4 regions of the Pantoea sp. X-Soil-ISGK-421 genome follow, and region 4 is predicted to be linked to each of the others. Evidence: predicted binding sites of a transcription regulator. Region 4 holds the regulator's gene; each other region holds the start of a gene.

Region 1 (5,471 bases), 1.5 Mb from region 4:
CTTCGCCGTGGGTGCCAACCTGTTGCAGTAACACACCGAACAGATCGTCGTGATCCAGCGCCTTGTCAGCGCTATCAATAATCAGTTCAAACCCAAAGGTTTCTGCGCGGGTGCGCACCACATCCAGCGTCTGAGGGTGGATGTCATTGGCGATGAAGAATTTAGTGGCGGTTTTGAGCTTGCTGACACGTTTGGCCATTGCCATCGCTTCAGCAGCCGCGGTTGCTTCGTCCAGCAGTGACGCAGATGCGATGTCCAGACCAGTAAGGTCCAGCGTCAGGGTTTGAAAGTTCAGCAACGCCTCAAGACGTCCCTGCGACACTTCCGGCTGATACGGCGTATAAGCGGTGTACCAGCCTGGATTTTCCAGCATATTGCGCAGGATGACCGGCGGTGTAATCACCGCGCTGTAGCCCATGCCGATCCAGGATTTGTAGCGTTGGTTCTGACTGGCAATGGCTTTCAGCTCTGCCAGCGCTTGCTGCTCGGTCGCGGCGTCGCCCACTGCAGGCGGGCCTGGCAGTTGGATGTCGGCAGGCACGATAGAACTGATCAATGAGGAGAGCGAACGGGCACCAATCGCTTCCAGCATTAAGGCCTGTTGTTCCGGCGTAGGACCGATGTGGCGCTCAATAAAAGCACCGTTATGTTCAAGCTGGCTGAGAGTCTGGGTCATTTGCAGTAAATCCTGAATCGGGCTGGGTTACAAAAATGGCGTTAAATCAGGCAGATAAAAAAGAAGGCGGCGCAGCGCGCCACCTTCTGCAACTACCGGTTACTCGTCGATCGCGGCTTTGTAGGCATCCGCATCCAGCATGGCGTCGAGTTCTGACTCGTCACTGGCCTTGATGCGGAACAGCCAACCATCGGCGTACGGCGCGCTGTTGACTAACTCTGGTGAATCACCCAGCTGGTCATTTACGGCAACAATTTCACCGCTCAGCGGCGCATAGATGTCAGACGCGGCTTTCACCGACTCTGCAACAGCGCAGTCATCACCGGCAGCGAAAGTCGCCCCAACGTCTGGCAGGTCGACAAACACCATATCGCCCAGCAGTTCCTGTGCGTGTTCAGTGATACCTACAGTGAAGGTGCCGTCGGCTTCTTTACGGACCCACTCGTGGCTATCGCGGTATTTCAATTCACTTGGCACATTGCTCATTGGCCATTTCTCCTGAAAAAATTACTGGGCGACCGGCTTACCGGCGCGAACAAAAATCGGTTTAGTCACTTTCACGGGCATTTCACGGTTGCGGATTTCCACAATCGCCTGTTCACCCACTCCGGCTGGCACTCGCGCCAGCGCGATGCTGTAACCCAGCGTCGGTGAGAAGGATCCACTAGTAATAATACCTTGCTGCGGTTGACCTTGTTCATCGGTGAAACGCACAGTCAAACCGTTACGTAACACCCCTTTTTCGGTCATCACCAGACCAACCAACTTCTCGGTGCCTTTTTCGCGCTGTGCTTGCAGCGCGTCACGGCCGATGAAATCACGGTCGGAAGGTTCCCAGCTGATAGTCCAGCCCATGTTGGCGGCCAGCGGCGAAACGCCTTCATCCATCTCCTGACCATACAGGTTCATGCCCGCTTCCAGGCGCAGCGTGTCACGTGCCCCCAGACCCGCCGGTTTAACACCTGCGGCCAACAGTTGCTGCCAGAAAGCCGCGGCTTCCGTGGCAGGCATGGCAATCTCGTAGCCCGCTTCACCGGTATAGCCGGTGGTCGCGATGAACAGGTTTTCCGCCTGTACGCCAAAGAACGGCTTCATGCCAGCAACGGCGTCACGCTGAGCGGCACTGAACAGCGTTTGCGCTTTTTGCTGCGCGTTCGGGCCCTGCACCGCAATTAGCGCCAAATCGTCACGCTCAATTAGCTCCACGCCGAACGGCTGTGCATGCTGTTTGATCCACGCCAAATCTTTCTCACGCGTGGCGGAGTTGACCACCAGACGGAAGAAATCTTCGCTCATAAAGTAAACAATCAAATCATCAATGACGCCAGCGGAGGCATTTAACATGCCGGTGTAGAGGGCTTTGCCTGGCTGGGTTAGCTTGGCGACATCATTGGCCAGCAAGTAGCGCAGGAATTCGCGGGTACGCGCACCGCGCAGATCGACAATGGTCATGTGGGAAACATCAAACATGCCGGCATCGTTACGCACCGCGTGATGCTCATCCATTTGCGAGCCGTAATGCAGCGGCATCATCCAACCGTGGAAGTCCACCATGCGCGCACCGCTTGCCTGATGCTGTTCGAATAGAGGCGTTTGCTGAGTCATAACCATCCTGTGAATACAAGTGAGTGTGACGCGCCTGCGTCGCCTTAACAGGCGGACGCAAACGTTCTCTTTATGCTGAAGTTATCACCTAATGCGGCAATTAACCATGAGGAAAACGAGGGTGAAACACTACCACCTTTCAACGAACCACCGAACAGCCACCAGCATAAATCACTGCATTATTGTGATTAGCCTCGCACAAAATACGACTAAATTACTTTCATGCAGCAAAATGAGGGAATAGACGCCACAGGATTAAGAAATGGTCCGGCATTCGCATTGCCAAGACATGAATTAATCTAATGCGAATTAAGGGGTGAAATTAGAATAAATCAAACGAGGCGCGATTGCGGTGCAGTGTTGCATCATTGCGGTGCAGCAAAGAAAAACGGCGCCCATTTGGGCGCCGTTGGCAGATGTGATTAGCGTATCCAGCGGGGTAGATCGTTTAACCCCATCGCCTGTTTCAGCATCAACGGTTTGACGCCCGGTAGAGTATCGGCGAGCTTGAGGCCAACATCACGCAGCAGCTTTTTCGCTGGATGGGTGCCGGCAAACAGCTCACGGAAACCCTGCATCCCCGCCAGCATCATCGCCGCGCTATGCTTGCGGCTGCGTTCATAGCGACGCAGATAAAGGTGCTGACCAATGTCTTTACCTTCCTGATGAAGTCGGCGAATTTCACCTATCAGTTCAGCCGCGTCCATAAAGCCCAGATTCACGCCTTGTCCGGCCAGCGGATGTATGGTGTGGGCGGCATCGCCGACCAGCGCCAAACGGTGCGCAGCAAAGTTGCGCGCATAACGCGCCGTCAGCGGGAAGGTTTTACGTTCGCTCTCGACCTGACACAGACCAAGACGCATATCAAACGCTACCGATAGCTGCTGATTAAACAGCGCTTCCGGCATCGATTGCACGCGCGCCGCTTCCTGCGGCGAGAGCGACCAGACGATTGAGCATAAGTGAGGATCCTGCATCGGCAGGAAGGCCAGAATACCGTCGCCGTGGAATACCTGACGCGCAATGGCATCATGCGGCATATCGGTGCGGATGTTCGCCACCAACGCGTGATGCTCGTAATCCCAGAAAGTCAGTGGAATATCGGCTTTATCGCGCAGCCACGAATTCGCGCCGTCGGCAGCAACCAGTAAACGCGCGCTCATCATGCTGCCATCTTGTAGCGTAATGAAGGCTTCGTTGTCGCCAAATGCCACTTGCTGCAACTGCGCCGGGGCAAACAGCGCGATATCGCTGCTCTGGCTGGCGCGCTGCCACAACGCGCTATGAATTACCTCGTTTTCAATAATATGGCCAAGATGCGACAAACCCTGCTGCTCATCATCAAAGCTAATAGAACCGAAGCTGTCCTGATCCCACACTTCCATGCCGTGATAAGCGCTGGCCCGCAGAGCCAGAATGCTCGACCAGACATCAAGCTTTTGTAGCAGGCGTTCGCTGGCAGCGTTGATGGCGGAGACGCGAATCGACGCATTTGCCGCCGGATCAAACTGTGGCTCGGGTGCTTTTTCCAGCACGGCAACGCGTAAGCCGCTGCCTTGTAGTCCGCAGGCGACGGCCAACCCCACCATGCCGCCTCCGGCAATTGCCACATCAAAAGTTTGCATTGCTGCCCCTTAATTCGTGCTTAACGCTTAACCCAGCCGAGCGTGCGCGCGGCAAGTGGATTTCGTAGCCAAGGCAGATGGTCCATCGCCACCAGCCCAAGATTCCGTCCTGCTACCAACGGCGCATAGCGGTTAGCAAACAGTCGGACTAAACCGTCGGTGACGCCAATGGTGGCGGCACGATCGGGCTGACGTCGCGCGGCAAAGTGCTGCAATACCGCGAAACTGCCGGGATCCTGCTGCTGACGATGTGCGCCCGCCAGCGTTTCTGCCAATGACATCACGTCGCGCAGACCAAGGTTGAAGCCTTGTCCAGCAATCGGATGCAGCGTTTGTGCCGCATTGCCGACCAGCGCCAGACGATGCGTCACCTGACGTTCGGCGGTTTGCAGCGCCAGCGGATAAAGCTCGCGCTGACCGGTGTGCGTAAAACGCCCCAGACGCCAGCCAAATGCACGCTGTAATTCTTGCAGGAAGGTCGCATCGTCCCACTGCTTAATCATTGTTTGCGCGTCAAGCGGATGGCACCACACCAGCGACATGCGATTGCCAGACATTGGCAACAGCGCTAGCGGGCCGTGCTCGGTAAAACGCTCGAAGGCGCGGCCCTGATGCGGCAGCTGCGTCGACACATTGGCGATAACCGCCAACTGCTGATAATCGTCGCGTTGCCAGGTGATACCGCAGGACGCGCCCAAAGGTGAACGCGCACCATCAGCGGCCACCAGCAATGCCGCCTGCAACTGTTCGCCGCTGTTTAGCGTAACGTGCACCTGATCCGCCGTGCGCGACACCGAGGTCACATAGTCCGGGCAGCGCACAGTGATACCCGGCGCCTGTTGTAAGCGCTGAAACAACCGCTGACCGACATCAAAAAGTTCGACCACCTGACCCAGCGCGGGAACCTGATGTTCTTCCGCTTTCAGCGAGACGAAACCGGTATGACCGCGATCGGAAACGTGAATATCGGTGATGGGCGTGGCACAGTCTGCCAGTGAGCGCCACAGGTCGATATCCGCTAACTGCTGACACGTGCCTGCCGCCAGGGCAATCGCGCGTCCGTCGAAACCGGGATGCGCGCGGCTGTCGGGCTGAATCCGCTCAATCAACGTCACCGGCAGCTGGCCTTGCGTCAAGTGTGAAATCGCCAGTGCCAGAGTCGCACCGGTCATGCCGCCGCCAGCAATCACAATACTCATGCGTGACGTGCCGCCGCCATTAGCGCTTCGATCGCGTCGGCATCTTTCACCACGCTGTCGGTGAGATTCTCATTGCCGTTTACGGTGATGACAATGTCATCTTCAATACGAATACCAATGCCACGATATTGCGGCGGTACTTTAGCATCTGGCGCGATATACAAGCCAGGCTCAACGGTCAGCACCATGCCCGGCTCAAGGATACGGTCGCGGCTCGGTGTGCCGTAATGACCGACATCATGTACATCCAGCCCCAGCCAGTGGCTCAAACCGTGCATAAAGAACGGACGGTGTGCCTGCTCTTCAAACAGCGTGTCGATGTTGCCATCGAGAATGCCGAGATCAACCAGGCCGGTAATCATGATG
Region 2 (5,471 bases), 1.5 Mb from region 4:
GGAAACCGGTGTAGATGTTGCCTTCTGCTTTCATGCCGTTAACGGTTGGCCAGATGATTTGATCCATCACGCGCTGGTGGATCTCATCGGTCACCACGGGTGCCGGAGAGTAAGCGCCCATGCCGCCGGTATTCGGACCGGTATCACCATCGCCAACGCGCTTGTGATCCTGGCTGGTGGCCATCGGCAGCACATTGTTGCCATCAACCATCACGATGAAGCTGGCTTCTTCGCCATCCAGGAACTCTTCGATCACGATGCGGTGACCGGCATCGCCGAACGCATTGCCAGCCAGCATGTCTTGTACTGCTGCTTCTGCTTCAGCCAGCTCCATCGCCACGATCACGCCTTTACCTGCCGCAAGGCCGTCCGCTTTGATGACGATCGGTGCGCCTTTCTCACGCAGATATGCCAGCGCAGGCTCCACTTCGGTGAAGTTTTGGTATTCGGCAGTGGGAATCTGCTGACGCGCGAGGAAATCTTTGGTGAAGGCTTTTGAGCCTTCTAACTGGGCAGCGGCTTGCGTTGGGCCAAAGATCTTCAGACCTGCAGCACGGAACGCATCAACTACGCCAATCACCAGTGGCGCTTCCGGTCCCACGATGGTCAGATCGATTTTTTCCTGCTGCGCAAAAGCCAGCAGCGCGGGAACGTCGGTAGCGCTGATTGCCACGTTTTGCAGAGCCGGTTCCAGCGCGGTGCCCGCATTGCCTGGCGCGACAAACACCGTTTCCGCCAGTGGCGACTGTGCTGCTTTCCACGCCAGTGCGTGTTCACGTCCGCCATTACCAATCACTAAAATTTTCATCAGTACTGCTCCCAACAATTAATGGCGGAAATGACGCATGTCGGTAAAGATCATCGCGATGCCGTGCTCATCAGCGGCGGCAATCACTTCATCATCACGGATTGAACCACCCGGTTGAATCACGCAGCTGATGCCGACCGCTGCTGCGGCATCGATACCGTCTCGGAATGGGAAGAAGGCGTCAGAAGCCATCGCTGAACCTTTCACTTCCAAACCTTCGTCACCCGCTTTAATGCCGGCAATTTTGGCCGAGTAAACGCGGCTCATCTGACCGGCGCCAATGCCGATGGTCATATTGTCACGCGCATAAACGATGGCATTGGATTTAACGAACTTCGCCACTTTCCAGCAGAACAACGCGTCACGCAGTTCCTGTTCAGTTGGCTGACGCTTGCTAACAACGCGCAGCTGGCTGGCATCAACCATGCCCAGATCGCGATCCTGGACCAGCACGCCGCCGTTTACACGTTTGAAATCCAGCGCAGCGACACGGCCTTGCCACTGACCACACACCAGAACGCGTACGTTCTGCTTGGCGGCGGTGACTTTCAATGCAGCTTCGCTGGCGGATGGGGCGATGATCACTTCAACAAACTGACGGCTGATGATCGCCTGCGCGGTGGCTTCGTCCAGCTCGCGGTTGAAGGCGATGATGCCGCCAAAAGCAGAAGTCGGGTCAGTCTTGTAGGCTCGCTCGTAAGCGTCGAGAATCGAACCGCCAACCGCCACACCGCAAGGGTTAGCATGTTTGACGATCACGCAAGCGGCTTCGTCGAACTCTTTCACACATTCGAGTGCGGCATCGGTATCGGCGATATTGTTGTAGGAGAGTGCTTTGCCCTGAACCTGCTGCGCGGTGGCAATAGACGCTTCAGCCACATTCTCTTCTATATAGAAGGCTGCATCCTGATGGCTGTTCTCGCCGTAACGCATATCCTGCTTCTTAATGAAGTTAAGGTTGAGCGTGCGCGGGAAGCGGCCAGCAGGTTCTTTGCTGTCGCCATGATAGGCTGGTACCAGGCTACCGAAGTAGTTGGCAATCATGCTGTCGTAAGCGGCGGTATGTTCGAAGGCTTTAATGGCCAGATCAAAACGTGTTTCTAGCGTGAGCGAGTTTTCGTTGGCATCCAGCTCAGCAATAATCGCCTTGTAATCGCTGCTCTTCACCACAATCGCCACGTCTTTGTGGTTCTTCGCCGCGGAGCGAACCATCGTTGGGCCACCAATGTCGATGTTCTCGACCGCATCCGCTAATGAGCAATCGGGTTTGGCAACGGTTTGGGCAAAGGGATAAAGGTTCACTACCACCATATCGATAGGATTAATGGCGTGTTCAGCCATAATCGCATCATCCTGACCACGACGCCCCAAAATGCCGCCATGCACTTTTGGGTGCAGCGTTTTGACGCGTCCATCCATCATTTCCGGGAAACCGGTGTAGTCAGAAACTTCGGTGACGGGCAGGCCCGCATCTGCCAGCAGACGTGCAGTACCGCCTGTGGAGAGCAGCTCAACACCACGACTGGAGAGTGCCTGAGCAAATTCGAGGATACCGGCTTTATCAGAGACACTGAGCAGAGCGCGGCGTACAGGACGACGTTGTTGCATGGTGGTTTTATCCCTTGGCTTTGTTTCGCGTAAAAAAGAGCGTTACATCAAGCTTAGTGCTTCTCTTCTATATAGAAGGAATCACTTGCCTCATGTAACGCCCCAAAAGGGGCATCCTTGACGTCGCCGGGCATTGTAGCGAAAACGTTTGCGTGATGCTCGCCTAAATTCATTTGTGCAGCAGAGTGTGGATAACTATGTGTGTAACTGCGTATAAGGCGGGGTTTTGCTGTGGAATGCAGCGAACGGTTGTTTTTATTGAATTTAGCGGTTGCGCCCTGAGAACAACTCCCTATAATGCGCATCCATCAACACGGCACAACGGTTTACGAAATGTGGTGTTGATGAGGAAGTTTCGAAAGAACTTCCGCCGGATGAAAACGCTGAAAAAAAAGTGTTTGACTCCGAAGGAGGAAAGCGTAATATACGCCACCTCGCGACAGACGGTTAACCCGCTGCTCGCAACGCTCTTTAACAATTTATCAGACAATCTGTGTGGGCACTCGCAGGATTGATATCAGCGTCTCCGGACGCAAAAAATATCAAGTCTCACGAGTGAACACATAATGAAATTCATTATGACGTTTTACAGATGAGCATCGCTGCACTCGTTGCAGCAAATCAAACTTAAATTGAAGAGTTTGATCATGGCTCAGATTGAACGCTGGCGGCAGGCCTAACACATGCAAGTCGAACGGTAGCACAGAGGAGCTTGCTCCTTGGGTGACGAGTGGCGGACGGGTGAGTAATGTCTGGGAAACTGCCCGATGGAGGGGGATAACTACTGGAAACGGTAGCTAATACCGCATAACGTCGCAAGACCAAAGTGGGGGACCTTCGGGCCTCACACCATCGGATGTGCCCAGATGGGATTAGCTAGTAGGTGGGGTAATGGCTCACCTAGGCGACGATCCCTAGCTGGTCTGAGAGGATGACCAGCCACACTGGAACTGAGACACGGTCCAGACTCCTACGGGAGGCAGCAGTGGGGAATATTGCACAATGGGCGCAAGCCTGATGCAGCCATGCCGCGTGTATGAAGAAGGCCTTCGGGTTGTAAAGTACTTTCAGCGGGGAGGAAGGCGGTAAGGTTAATAACCTTACCGATTGACGTTACCCGCAGAAGAAGCACCGGCTAACTCCGTGCCAGCAGCCGCGGTAATACGGAGGGTGCAAGCGTTAATCGGAATTACTGGGCGTAAAGCGCACGCAGGCGGTCTGTCAAGTCGGATGTGAAATCCCCGGGCTTAACCTGGGAACTGCATTCGAAACTGGCAGGCTAGAGTCTTGTAGAGGGGGGTAGAATTCCAGGTGTAGCGGTGAAATGCGTAGAGATCTGGAGGAATACCGGTGGCGAAGGCGGCCCCCTGGACAAAGACTGACGCTCAGGTGCGAAAGCGTGGGGAGCAAACAGGATTAGATACCCTGGTAGTCCACGCCGTAAACGATGTCGACTTGGAGGTTGTTCCCTTGAGGAGTGGCTTCCGGAGCTAACGCGTTAAGTCGACCGCCTGGGGAGTACGGCCGCAAGGTTAAAACTCAAATGAATTGACGGGGGCCCGCACAAGCGGTGGAGCATGTGGTTTAATTCGATGCAACGCGAAGAACCTTACCTACTCTTGACATCCAGAGAACTTAGCAGAGATGCTTTGGTGCCTTCGGGAACTCTGAGACAGGTGCTGCATGGCTGTCGTCAGCTCGTGTTGTGAAATGTTGGGTTAAGTCCCGCAACGAGCGCAACCCTTATCCTTTGTTGCCAGCGGGTAATGCCGGGAACTCAAAGGAGACTGCCAGTGATAAACTGGAGGAAGGTGGGGATGACGTCAAGTCATCATGGCCCTTACGAGTAGGGCTACACACGTGCTACAATGGCGCATACAAAGAGAAGCGACCTCGCGAGAGCAAGCGGACCTCATAAAGTGCGTCGTAGTCCGGATCGGAGTCTGCAACTCGACTCCGTGAAGTCGGAATCGCTAGTAATCGTAGATCAGAATGCTACGGTGAATACGTTCCCGGGCCTTGTACACACCGCCCGTCACACCATGGGAGTGGGTTGCAAAAGAAGTAGGTAGCTTAACCTTCGGGAGGGCGCTTACCACTTTGTGATTCATGACTGGGGTGAAGTCGTAACAAGGTAACCGTAGGGGAACCTGCGGTTGGATCACCTCCTTACCTGAAGATACCTTCCCGCGTAGTGCTCACACAGATTGTCTGATAGAAAGTAATGAGCAAGACGGCTGCGAAGTCGTGACACATCGTGTCCCCTTCGTCTAGCGGTTAGGACTCCGCCCTTTCACGGCGGCAACAGGGGTTCGAATCCCCTAGGGGACGCCACTTGCTTGGTGACAGGTGAAAGGTGTCTCCACGAAATATCTCAAAACTGACGTAACCGTCATGTTTGAGATATTGCTCTTTAACAATCCGGAACAAGCTGAAAATTGAAACGACGTGTTGGCTCATTTCTCCGTAATAGGAAATGAATAACGACATGTTCGAGTCTCTCAAATGCTTGCAGTCTGCAGCGTTGAAAAACGCCTGTGGGTTGTGAGGTTAAGCGACTAAGCGTACACGGTGGATGCCCTGGCAGTCAGAGGCGATGAAGGACGTGCTAATCTGCGTAAAGCGTCGGTAAGGTGATATGAACCGCTACAGCCGACGATGTCCGAATGGGGAAACCCGGTGCACTCAGTGCATCATCGCAACATGAATACATAGTGTTGCGAGGCGAACCTGGGGAACTGAAACATCTAAGTACCCAGAGGAAAAGAAATCAACCGAGATTCCCCCAGTAGCGGCGAGCGAACGGGGAACAGCCCAGAACCTGAATCAGTTTGTGCGTTAGTGGAAGCGTCTGGAAAGTCGCGCGATACCGGGTGATAGCCCCGTACACGAAAGTGCACATTCTGTGAGTTCGAAGAGTAGGGCGGGACACGTGGTATCCTGTCTGAATATGGGGGGACCATCCTCCAAGGCTAAATACTCCTGACTGACCGATAGTGAACCAGTACCGTGAGGGAAAGGCGAAAAGAACCCCGGCGAGGGGAGTGAAACAGAA
Region 3 (5,471 bases), 1.5 Mb from region 4:
GCAATCAGCGCCTGACGACGTTGCTGGAACGTGTCCAGAGTAATCATGTTTGCACTCCCTGTTGAAGACGGGCCACAACGTACCCGCATTGACGCATTTAGTGTAACGTAGGTTTCTGTACTTCAGGTGCCGTTGGCTGACGCTGACGCGTAAAGGTGTCATGGCACAGCAGAGCGGCAACACGCACGTACTCGATCACCTCTTCCAGCGACTGTTCCAGCTCTTCCTGGTCTTCATCTTCGTCATAGCCGAGTTGTGCGATGGTGCGCAGATCGTCAATCGCTTCACCCGTTTCACCGGTTACTTTTTCCAGCTTAGGCTGCGTCACGCCTAAACCGAGCAGAAAATGGTTTACCCAGCCAGCCAGCGCATCCGCGCGATCGAATACCGTGATGTCATCATCTTCCGGCAACATCAGCTGGAACATAAAGCCTTCGTCTTCCAGCGTGGTGGCGAGGCTTTCATGCAGCGCCTGCAACGGCTGCGACAGACTTTGCGAAAACGCCATGCCTTCGTTGGTGAGATCGTGAACCATGGTTTTCCAGCTGGCATCCTGATTGCCGCCGCACAAAATCCCGGAAAGGAGTCCGTGCATTTCGGCTGGCGTCATGCCCACGCCCTGCTGAGAAAGGGCCGCGGCCAGCGCGTTGTAACTAGGCGTTGCGTTCTGTAAAGACATAAGCTTTGGTCGTCGTTGGCGGAATAAGTTCGTGTTATGCTACCACCAGGTGCCTCTGGGTTTCCAGAAAAGGGGTTGTAACTTATAACTCGGGTATATATAGTTTCGCTCCTCCCAAACCATTGACCGGTAAGGGAGATGCGATCGAAGTAATCAGTCAGGATGGTGGCATGTCTGCACAACCAGTAGATATTCAAATTTTTGGTCGTTCATTGAGAGTGAATTGTCCGCCTGAACAGCAAGATGCGCTGAATCTGGCCGCAGAGGATCTCAATCAACGGTTGCAAGATTTAAAAGTTCGCACTAGAGTCACCAATACAGAGCAACTGGTGTTCATCGCCGCGTTAAACATCTGCCACGAGTTGGCACAAGAGAAAGGTAAGACGCGCGACTATGCTGCAAATATGGAACAACGTATCCGCATGCTGCAGCAGACCATTGAACAAGCGTTAGTTGAGCAAGGTCGCATAACTGATCGCCAGGGCCCTAATTTTGAATAACACTTCATGGTCCTCATGCTAGAGTGACGGTGAAGTAAATTTTCTCTGAGATGTTTGCAAGCGGGCCAGTCCCCTGAGCCGATATTTCATACCAACAGAATGTGACGCTCCACAATTTGTGCGCATGCTCGGTTCGTCCGAGAAGCCTAATAGTTGTGACGGCATGTTCACCTTGAACCAAGGGTTCAAGGGTTACAGCCTGCGGCGGCATCTCGGAGATCTCCATTTAGTAGTTTTGATTCGCAAATGTTCACGTCGCCATAAGGCGACATGAGCCCAGACGCGAATCCCCCGGCTTTCATGATCATGATATAGTGGCTGCAACAGCTCACTCTGCCGGGGATATCATGTCAGCACCCTCATTTCTCGACCGCCAAGACATCCGTCAGCATGTGCGCCATTTGCGCCGTAATCTCACGTCTGAGCAACAGGAACAAGCTGCCGATCAGTTGGCTGAACACGCCATCAATATTGCGCCAATCGCGAATGCGCATCGTATCGCACTGTTTTTGTCCGTCGACGGTGAAATCAACACCCGCCCGCTGATCGCCAAACTGTGGCAGCATAAAAAGCAGGTTTATCTGCCGGTGCTACATCCCTTCTCGCCAGGCAATCTGTTGTTCATCCGTTACACACCCGAAACTTCACTCACGCCAAACAAGCTACGCATTCCGGAACCGCCGTTAGATATCACACAACTGGCAACGCTGGATCAGCTCGATGTCATGCTGGTGCCGCTGGTGGCGTTTGACCATGCAGGCCAACGCTTAGGTATGGGTGGCGGATTCTATGACCGCACGCTGCAAAACTGGCAGCAACATGGGTTGCTTCCCGTGGGGATTGCGCACGATTGTCAGCGTGTGGAAGCGCTGCCGGTGGCCGCATGGGATGTGCCGCTGCCCGCGATACTGACGCCATCAAAACTGTGGCAATGGGAAGCGTAAGAAGGGAAAAACAAAGGGCGCCAAGGGCGCCCTGTTTAATCAGTACAGCAGACGGGCACGGATGGTGCCCGGAATGGCCTTCATCGCCTGCAGCGCTTTATCCGCCGCATCCTGCTCAGCATCAATATCAATCACCACGTAACCCATAATCGGCGTGGTTTGCAGATACTGCGCGGCGATGTTAATACCCTGCTCGGCGAAAATCTGGTTGATAGCCGTCAGCACACCCGGACGGTTCTCATGGATGTGCAGCAGACGACTGACACTTGCCGCATGCATCGGCAGCGAAACTTCCGGGAAATTAACGGCAGACAGCGTAGAACCATTGTCCGAGTATTTCGCCAGCTTGCCCGACACTTCCAGACCAATATTCTCCTGCGCTTCCTGGGTCGAACCACCGATGTGTGGCGTCAGGATGACGTTGTCGAACTCGCACAGCGGAGAGTTAAACGGTTCGCTGTTGGTTGCAGGCTCAACCGGGAAGACGTCGATCGCTGCGCCGCCCAAATGTTTGTTCGCCAGAGCCTCACACAGCGCTGGGATATCGATCACGGTACCGCGCGCGGCGTTGATCAGTAGCGAACCCGGTTTCATTAATGCCAGCTCTTCAGCACCAATCATATTCTGCGTAGATTGCGTTTCAGGAACGTGCAGGCTCACCACATCGCTCATATTAAGCAGATCGGACAGATGGCGCACCTGGGTCGCATTACCGAGCGGCAGCTTGCTTTCAATATCGTAAAAGAACACGTGCATGCCCAGGCTCTCGGCCAGCACACCCAGCTGCATGCCGATGTGACCATAACCGATGATGCCCAGTTTCTTGCCGCGTGCTTCAAACGAACCGTTCGCCACTTTATTCCAGATACCTCGGTGCGCTTTGGCATTGGCTTCAGGAATGCCGCGCAGCATCAGCAGCATTTCGCCAATCACCAGTTCAGCAACTGAACGGGTGTTGGAGAACGGTGCGTTAAACACCGGCACACCGCGCTTCGCTGCAGCGCCGAGGTCAACCTGGTTAGTACCGATACAGAAGCAACCGACTGCCACCAGCTTTTCCGCGGCAGCAAAGATCTCTTCGGTCAGTTGGGTACGGGAACGGATACCAATGAAGTGCGCATCGCGGATGGAGGATTTCAGCGACTCCGCATCCAGCGCCCCTTTGTGAAACTCGATGTTGGTGTAGCCTGCTGCACGCAGGTTTTCCAGCGCACTCTGGTGAACGCCTTCCACCAGCAGGAACTTAATCTTGTCTTTTTCCAGTGATACCTTTGCCATTTCCCGACCCTATTCAGAATTCAATGAGGACTACCATAAGGTAGCCTTCTGTCAAAATATCAAAAATTTCGTGCGCAGCAATACAAACGATTGCCTGGGCGCCAGCACGCGCCCACGCGGAGACAGCACAATGCCGTACAAAATCGTGACATCCTGGGTGGACGAAGTACGAACTCACTGCTGATGAATCTTTTGTGACATAAGTCACCAAATTTCAGCCTGGCGAGAAAAGATGTTTTGCGGATGGAAATAACCGGCGCATCACGCGCGCCGGACAGATCATTTTACGATGGTTTTCACACCGTCAGCGGTGCCGATCAGCGCGACATCCGCGCCACGGTCAGCAAACAAGCCAACAGTCACCACACCCGGCAGCGCATTGATGGTTTTTTCCAGCTCGCCAGGATTGAGAATACGCAGATTATGCACGTCGAGAATAATGTTGCCGTTGTCGGTAATGACGTTTTGACGATATTCCGGCAAGCCGCCGAGCTTGACTAATTCACGAGCCACAAACGAACGTGCCATGGGAATCACTTCAACCGGTAGCGGGAAGTGGCCCAACACATCAACTTCTTTCGAAGCATCGGCGATGCAGATGAATTTTTTCGCCACTGCCGCAACGATTTTCTCACGCGTCAGCGCTGCGCCGCCGCCCTTAATCATCTGCATCTGCGGATTAATTTCATCAGCACCATCCACGTAAATCGACAGCTCATCAATTTCGTTGAGATCGAAAACATGAATGCCTAACGCTTTCAGTTTTGCCGTTGACGCTTCCGAACTGGAAACCGCACCTTCAATCTGATTCTTCATGGTGCCAAGCGCATCAATGAAATGCGCTGCAGTTGATCCCGTGCCCACGCCGACAATTGTGCCTGGTTCTACGTACTGCAGCGCTGCCCAACCTACCGCTTTTTTCAGTTCATCCTGGGTCATGATATGTTTAAAACCTGTGCGACATCGAAGTGCGCGTAGTATAAAACAAGGCGCTGTAAAAAAGCGCGACTGTTAGACAGCCGATTTAACGCTTTGGAAGCCAGCCCGCAAAAAAGCGTCGCAGCACAATTTGACAGTTTTATGGCATAGTAATGTCCACCCTGAACGAGAGAGAACAACAATGAAACGCCCGGATTATCGAACGCTTCAGGCGCTGGATGCTGTGATTCGCGAGCGCGGCTTTGAGCGTGCCGCACAAAAACTCTGCATTACCCAATCTGCGGTTTCGCAGCGTATTAAACAGCTGGAAAATTTATTTGGTCAGCCGCTGCTGGTGCGTACCGTGCCGCCGCGTCCAACCGAGCAGGGTCAAAAACTGCTGGCGTTGTTGCATCAGGTTGAGCTGCTGGAAGAGGAGTGGCTGGGCGACGATAATGGCGGAACCACGCCGCTGCTGCTGTCGCTCGCGGTCAACGCCGATAGTCTCGCCACCTGGCTGCTCCCCGCGCTGAAGGATGTACTGGCCGATTCGCCGGTGCGCCTGAATTTGCAGGTAGAAGATGAAACCCGCACGCAGGAACGTCTGCGTCGCGGTGAAGTGGTTGGCGCGGTGAGTATCCAGCCGCAGCCATTGCCAAGCTGCTTAGTGGATCAATTGGGCGCGCTCGATTATCTGTTCTGTGCTTCACCTGATTTTGCTGCACGCTATTTTCCGAATGGCGTAACGCGCTCTGCGCTGCTGAAAGCGCCGGCAGTGGCGTTTGATCATCTGGATGATATGCATCAGGCGTTTTTGCAGCAGAATTTTGACCTATCACCGGGCAGCGTGCCCTGCCACATCGTTAACTCGTCAGAGGCCTTTGTGCAGCTGGCGCGTCAAGGTTCGGTGTGCTGTATGATTCCGCATTTGCAGATTGAGCGGGAATTGGCGCAAGGTGAGCTGGTGGATTTGACGCCAGGTTTATATCAGCGTCGTATGCTGTACTGGCATCGATTTGCCCCGGAAAGTCGCTTAATGCGCAGCGTAACCGACGCACTGATTGCGCACGGACATCGCGTGCTGCGTCAGGATGTTTTGCCTGCGTAATAATCGGGTCGCCATCATTGGCGACCCGCATAAACCTTACGGCG
Region 4 (5,471 bases):
TCGCTCATTTTTGCTACAGAATCAATCTGGTAACATATTAATGGAAAAAGGCCTTACCTTTTGGAAAAAAAGTGGATTAGAATTGCCTCGGCGCTGGTCACTTGATCAGATTTCTCTCACTTTGCCGCAGTCTGTGTTCATTCAGCCTGCTTAACCTGTAACCGGATTATGCGTCTACTAATTACGCTTTTCATACTGGCTTTAGCCCAACTGTTCTTTAATGTGGCTGCTGCATCTCCGCATGCACCCGTTAATGCCAGCTCGCTCAAAGCAGAGAAAAAGAGCGCACGTGAAGACGAGCGCCGCAAACGACGTCCGGTGAAAACCACCACAAAAAAATCGCGCCTGACTGCTGTCCAAAAATTCAAACTAAAAAAACAGACCAAAACTGAAACCGCGCTGCACAAAACCACCAGCAAAAAATCCCCGCTGAAACTTACCGCTAAGAAATACGGTCATCAACGCCTGGTGAAGAAATCTCCCGAAGTGGTGGTTGATGACGAAGCGGTTGCGCTTACCGGCATCAAAATGAGTAAGTCGCACCGCCAGCGTTATCAAAAAGCGCGTGAAACGGCGATGACCAAATTAATGGGCCAACTCGGTAAACCTTATCAATGGGGCGGCACCTCGCCACATACCGGTTTCGACTGCAGTGGATTGGTCTGGTACGCCTATAAAGATCTGGTGAAATTCAAATTTCCGCGCACCGCCAATGAGATGTATCACTTGCGTGATGCTTCCCCGATCAAACGTGAAATGCTGGAGAAAGGGGATCTGGTGTTCTTCCGCATTAACAATCGCGGCACCGCTGATCATGTTGGTGTTTATCTCGGCAACGGCAAATTCATTCAGTCGCCGCGTACCGGCAAAGATATTCAGATTAGCGCTTTGGGAGAGGATTACTGGCAGAAACACTATGTGGGCGCGCGTCGTATGATGACGCCAAAAACCATTCGCTAATTGTTGCGCAACAAACAGAAAAAAGCCGGATGCTGCACACAGCTCCGGCTTTTTTGTTAATGCATGATCGCGGTAAAACTGAAGGCGATAATCATCAACAGTGCGCCAACAGTGGTCATTAGCGCCAGCTTCAGGTCAGTATTCATCACAACTCCTTAGTCACACAATTAATAGGGTTAACGCGATTTTCGCACAGCAATCGGCAAAAATCTCGTGTTATCCGCGCGGGCTTGTTAGAATCGCCGCCTTTCGTTGCGCAACAGATTTTGCGCGTGCTGTATTTTCAGCATAATGAAGTGATTTCGTCTGCTATAACACCCCGTTTTGCCCGCCTTTTGAGCTGTAAAAGCGTTAGCAGACGCAAACGTTTAACAATATACTTATCAGTAAGTTGCGATAAGACCAGGAGTACCATTTTCATGGCAACAATTAAAGATGTCGCAAAACGCGCAGGTGTCTCAACCACCACGGTTTCGCATGTCATCAACAAAACGCGTTTCGTTGCGGAAGAAACGCGTAACGCCGTATGGGAAGCGATCAAACAATTACACTACTCGCCAAGTGCCGTGGCGCGTAGTCTCAAAGTGAATCACACCAAAACCTTAGGTCTGCTGGCAACGTCCAGTGAAGCGCCCTATTTTGCTGAAATTATCGAAGCGGTGGAGAATCGTTGTTTCGAACGCGGCTATACGTTGATTCTCGGCAATGCGCACAACGATCTGCAAAAACAGCGCGCCTATCTGTCGATGATGGCGCAAAAGCGCGTCGATGGTTTGCTGGTGATGTGTTCTGAGTATCCGGACGATTTACTGCAAATGCTGGAAGAGAACCGCAATATCCCGATGGTCGTCATGGATTGGGGTGCTTCGCGCGGTGATTTTACCGATACGGTGCAGGACAACGCGTTTCAAGGCGGCTATCTCGCCGGGCGTTATCTGATTGAACGTGGCCATCGCGATATTGGTGCCATCCCTGGCCAGATGGAGCGCAACACCGGCGGCGGACGTCACGCAGGATTTCTGCAGGCGATGAACGAAGCAGGCATTACAGTGCGTCCAGAATGGGTGGTTCAGGGCGACTTTGAACCTGAATCCGGTTATCAGGCCATGCAGCAGATTCTTAACCAGAAACAGCGCCCAACCGCCGTGTTCTGCGGCGGCGATATTATGGCGATGGGCGCAATTTGTGCCGCCGATGAGATGGGTTTGCGTGTACCGCAAGATATCTCGGTGATTGGTTACGATAACGTGCGCAACGCGCGCTATTTCACGCCCGCGCTGACCACCGTACACCAGCCTAAAGCCGAACTGGGTGAAAAAGCGCTGGAAATGCTGTTGGATCGCATCACCAGCAAACGTGAAGATCCACAAACCATCGAGGTTCAGCCTACGCTGATTGAACGTCGTTCAGTGGCGTACGGCCCATTCCGCGATTATCGCCGCTAAGCTGACACTTCGCTGAGCCATTCGTGGTTCAGCGTTTCAGCATCCCCCAGATAAGCCAGTAACCACTCAAGCGCCGGCGACGTGCGTTGTTCTGCCCAGCTGACGCAGCACGGACTATCAGGAAAGGCTTGCGGCAGCGACAGTTCGACCAATTTATGACTGTCCAGCAGTGGACGCGCCAAATGGCCCGGCACCATTCCAACACACAATCCTGCCAGCAAACACGCCATCCCGGTTTCCCATTCTGGCACCACCAGCCGCCGCTGATTATCTAGCGTCCAGGTCATACGGCGCGGCAATGCACGCGACGTATCTTCCAGCACCAGAGATGGCCACGCTCGCAACGTTTCATCATCCAGTTCCGTGCTGTTAACCAGCGGATGATCCGGGCTGACCACACAACGCCAATTCAGCGCGCCCATATCCTGAAACGCAAAACGTCCACCGACGGGAATTGCCTGCGTGGCGCCAATCGCGACATCTACCCGGCCATCGGCTAATGCATCCCACACTCCGTTAAACACTTCGTAGCTGATAATCAACTCCATATCGGGAAAATGACGATAGAAGTCCTTCACTAATTGCCGCGTGCGCTGCGGTTTTACAATGCAGTCAACCGCGATACTCAATTCACCGCGCCAACCATTCGCCAGTTGTTGACACTGCCTACGCGTTGCCAGCATTTTTTTGATAACAGATCGCCCTTCACGAACGAAGTGCTCGCCGGCTGGTGTCATGACCACTTCGCGATGCTGGCGCTCAAACAACGGTACCGCCAACCAGGTTTCCAGCTGACGCACGGTATAGCTGACGGCAGAAGGCACGCGATGCAGCTCCTGCGCGGCCGCGCTAAAACTGCCGGTGCGCGCCACGGCATCCACCACTTCAAGCGCATATTCTGACCACATATTTTTGCCTTCAAAAAATTTAACAGCACCATGCAAATATTAGCGTTTCACAAAGCGCGTTGCATCCTTTTACACTCCCCGGCGTTCAACCTGCCCAAAAGAGAATCAACATGTTGTCGTCTAAAGCATTTATGCCTTATCTCGCCGTGCTCAGCATGCTCGGCTTTCTTGCCACGGATATGTATTTACCCGCCTTTGGCGATATGCAGCGTGATTTTGCTAGCGCACCCGGCACTATCAGCGCCAGCTTAAGTCTGTTTCTCGGCGGTTTTGCCTGTGCACAGGTATTTTGGGGGCCGCTGTCGGATCGTTATGGACGTAAACCGATTTTACTGGCGGGTTTAGCCATCTTCGCCCTCGGCTGCCTGGGTATGCTTTGGGTAACCGACGTACGCCTGATGTTGGCGCTGCGCTTTGTGCAGGCCATTGGCGTGTGTGCTGCAGCCGTGAGCTGGCAGGCGTTGGTGGTAGATCACTATCCAAAAGCCAAAGCGAATAAAGTGTTTGCAACGATTATGCCGCTGGTTGCGCTGTCTCCTGCGCTGGCACCACTGCTTGGCGCCTGGCTTATCAGCCACTTCCACTGGCGCAGCATCTTTATCACGCTGACATTGGTCGCGGTGGTACTGCTGATCGGTACGCTGCAGTTAACGTCGCCTAAGCGCGAAAAAGTGGCCGGTGGTATCCAACCTGGCTGGTTAACCTTAATGGGCACGCGCGTCTATAGCGGTAACGTTTTGATCTATTCTGCTTGCTCGGCGAGTTTCTTCGCCTGGCTGACGGGATCACCTTTCATTCTCGCCGCTGCTGGCCTGACACCGGGCGATATTGGCCTGAGTTATATTCCGCAGACTATTGCGTTTTTAATTGGCGGTTTTGGCTGTCGCACGCTGTTAAATCGTTATCAAGGTGCACAACTGTTGCCATGGTTGCTGGTGCTGTATAGCCTGAGCATCCTGAGCCTGTTTGTTATCGCCTTAATGCCTTCAGCGCCGCTGTTCGTATTACTCATGCCATTCTGCGGCATGGCGCTGGCCAATGGCGCGATCTATCCGATTGTGGTTGCCAGCGCATTAGCGCCCTTCCCGCACGCCACCGGCAAAGCGGCCGGATTACAGAACTTGTTCCAGTTAGGATCGTGCTTTGTCGCCAGCCTGTTGGTCTCTGCTGGCCTTGAGCAAGCGCTGTTTAACACGACTTTAGTGATGGTGGCCACCGTGGTACTGGCGTGGGCGGGGTTTGTCTGCCAGCGAGCAGTAAACGCACAAAGTGATATTGCCCACACTTCCCGTCCCTGCGAAGATAATCATTAAGGCAACGGTTTTCGTTAGCAAACTAACGATCACCCGTTGAATATTGACCCACGTGAGCATATACTCAGTGGGTCAGTAATTCTGTATTAAATCAATAATATAAATGTAATACCTTTAGCGACCCTGTCGCGGGATGGCGTCTGCACGATACTCCAGTGTTACGTCCAACTTTTCTATTCAAATTCATACCTCTGTAAAACGTCGGATTTTTGGCGCACGGGTTTTCCGTGAGTTCTCTCACAGGTCTTGGGAAATTGGCTATTCTTTTTCTCAGGTTCAGATCGGAAGGTGATGGAGAAGCTATGAGTTCATCTGTTATAGAAGAAGTGAGCCTTGAAGAAAACCACTGGTATCGGATCGTCAATGAACTGCTAGAGCGCGCAGATATTGCAGTTAATGGCACTCGTCCCTGGGATATTCAGGTAAAGCATCCAGATTTTTTTAAACGCGTTCTTGAGGAAGGTTCTCTCGGCTTGGGTGAAAGTTACATGGACGGTTGGTGGGAGTGTGAACAACTCGATATGTTCTTCCATCGCGTATTAAAACATCATCTGGACCAACAATTACCGCGGCATTTTAAAGATACGTTGCGCATTGCAGCTGCGCGTCTCACTAATTTGCAATCAAAAAAACGTGCCTGGATTGTCGGTAAAGAACATTACGATCTCGGTAATGATCTTTTCTCATTAATGCTTGACCCTTATATGCAATATTCCTGCGGCTACTGGAAAGATGCAGAAACATTGGAAAATGCGCAGCAGGCAAAACTGGATCTGATTTGCCGCAAGTTACAACTGGAACCGGGCATGACGCTGTTGGATATCGGTTGTGGCTGGGGCGGGCTG

What was found. Region 4 encodes PurR, which represses purine synthesis genes. Its sites were predicted from a motif close to CANGCAAACGTTTGCNTG; they were not measured.
Region 1: gcvT (glycine cleavage system aminomethyltransferase GcvT) is a predicted target of PurR. The motif match lies at 2,336-2,353, and genes of this name have one in related genera.
Region 2: purH (bifunctional phosphoribosylaminoimidazolecarboxamide formyltransferase/IMP cyclohydrolase) is a predicted target of PurR. The motif match lies at 2,554-2,571, and genes of this name have one in related genera.
Region 3: serA (phosphoglycerate dehydrogenase) is a predicted target of PurR. The motif match lies at 3,481-3,498, and genes of this name have one in related genera.

The regions. Positions count from the first base shown of each region.
Region 1 covers NZ_AP035979.1:3,263,454-3,268,924, forward strand. The annotation lists gene gcvP (aminomethyl-transferring glycine dehydrogenase) at 1-676, opposite strand, end outside; gene gcvH (glycine cleavage system protein GcvH) at 776-1,162, opposite strand; gene gcvT (glycine cleavage system aminomethyltransferase GcvT) at 1,184-2,281, opposite strand; gene ubiI (FAD-dependent 2-octaprenylphenol hydroxylase) at 2,704-3,906, opposite strand; gene ubiH (2-octaprenyl-6-methoxyphenyl hydroxylase) at 3,927-5,105, opposite strand; gene pepP (Xaa-Pro aminopeptidase) at 5,102-5,471, opposite strand, start outside.
Region 2 covers NZ_AP035979.1:293,705-299,175, forward strand. The annotation lists gene purD (phosphoribosylamine--glycine ligase) at 1-808, opposite strand, end outside; gene purH (bifunctional phosphoribosylaminoimidazolecarboxamide formyltransferase/IMP cyclohydrolase) at 827-2,416, opposite strand; rRNA gene AC6I8K_RS01350 (16S ribosomal RNA) at 3,046-4,588, shown strand; tRNA gene AC6I8K_RS01355 (tRNA-Glu) at 4,676-4,750, shown strand; rRNA gene AC6I8K_RS01360 (23S ribosomal RNA) at 4,965-5,471, shown strand, end outside.
Region 3 covers NZ_AP035979.1:3,269,831-3,275,301, forward strand. The annotation lists gene pepP (Xaa-Pro aminopeptidase) at 1-47, opposite strand, end outside; gene AC6I8K_RS15180 (YecA/YgfB family protein) at 98-679, opposite strand; gene zapA (cell division protein ZapA) at 850-1,179, shown strand; RNA gene ssrS (6S RNA) at 1,219-1,402, shown strand; gene AC6I8K_RS15195 (5-formyltetrahydrofolate cyclo-ligase) at 1,527-2,123, shown strand; gene serA (phosphoglycerate dehydrogenase) at 2,163-3,401, opposite strand; gene rpiA (ribose-5-phosphate isomerase RpiA) at 3,681-4,340, opposite strand; gene AC6I8K_RS15210 (LysR family transcriptional regulator ArgP) at 4,522-5,427, shown strand; gene AC6I8K_RS15215 (oxidative stress defense protein) at 5,464-5,471, opposite strand, start outside.
Region 4 covers NZ_AP035979.1:1,801,475-1,806,945, reverse strand. The annotation lists gene AC6I8K_RS08440 (C40 family peptidase) at 169-960, shown strand; gene cydH (cytochrome bd-I oxidase subunit CydH) at 1,017-1,106, opposite strand; gene purR (HTH-type transcriptional repressor PurR) at 1,380-2,405, shown strand; gene punR (DNA-binding transcriptional activator PunR) at 2,402-3,313, opposite strand; gene punC (purine nucleoside transporter PunC) at 3,424-4,626, shown strand; gene cfa (cyclopropane fatty acyl phospholipid synthase) at 4,929-5,471, shown strand, end outside.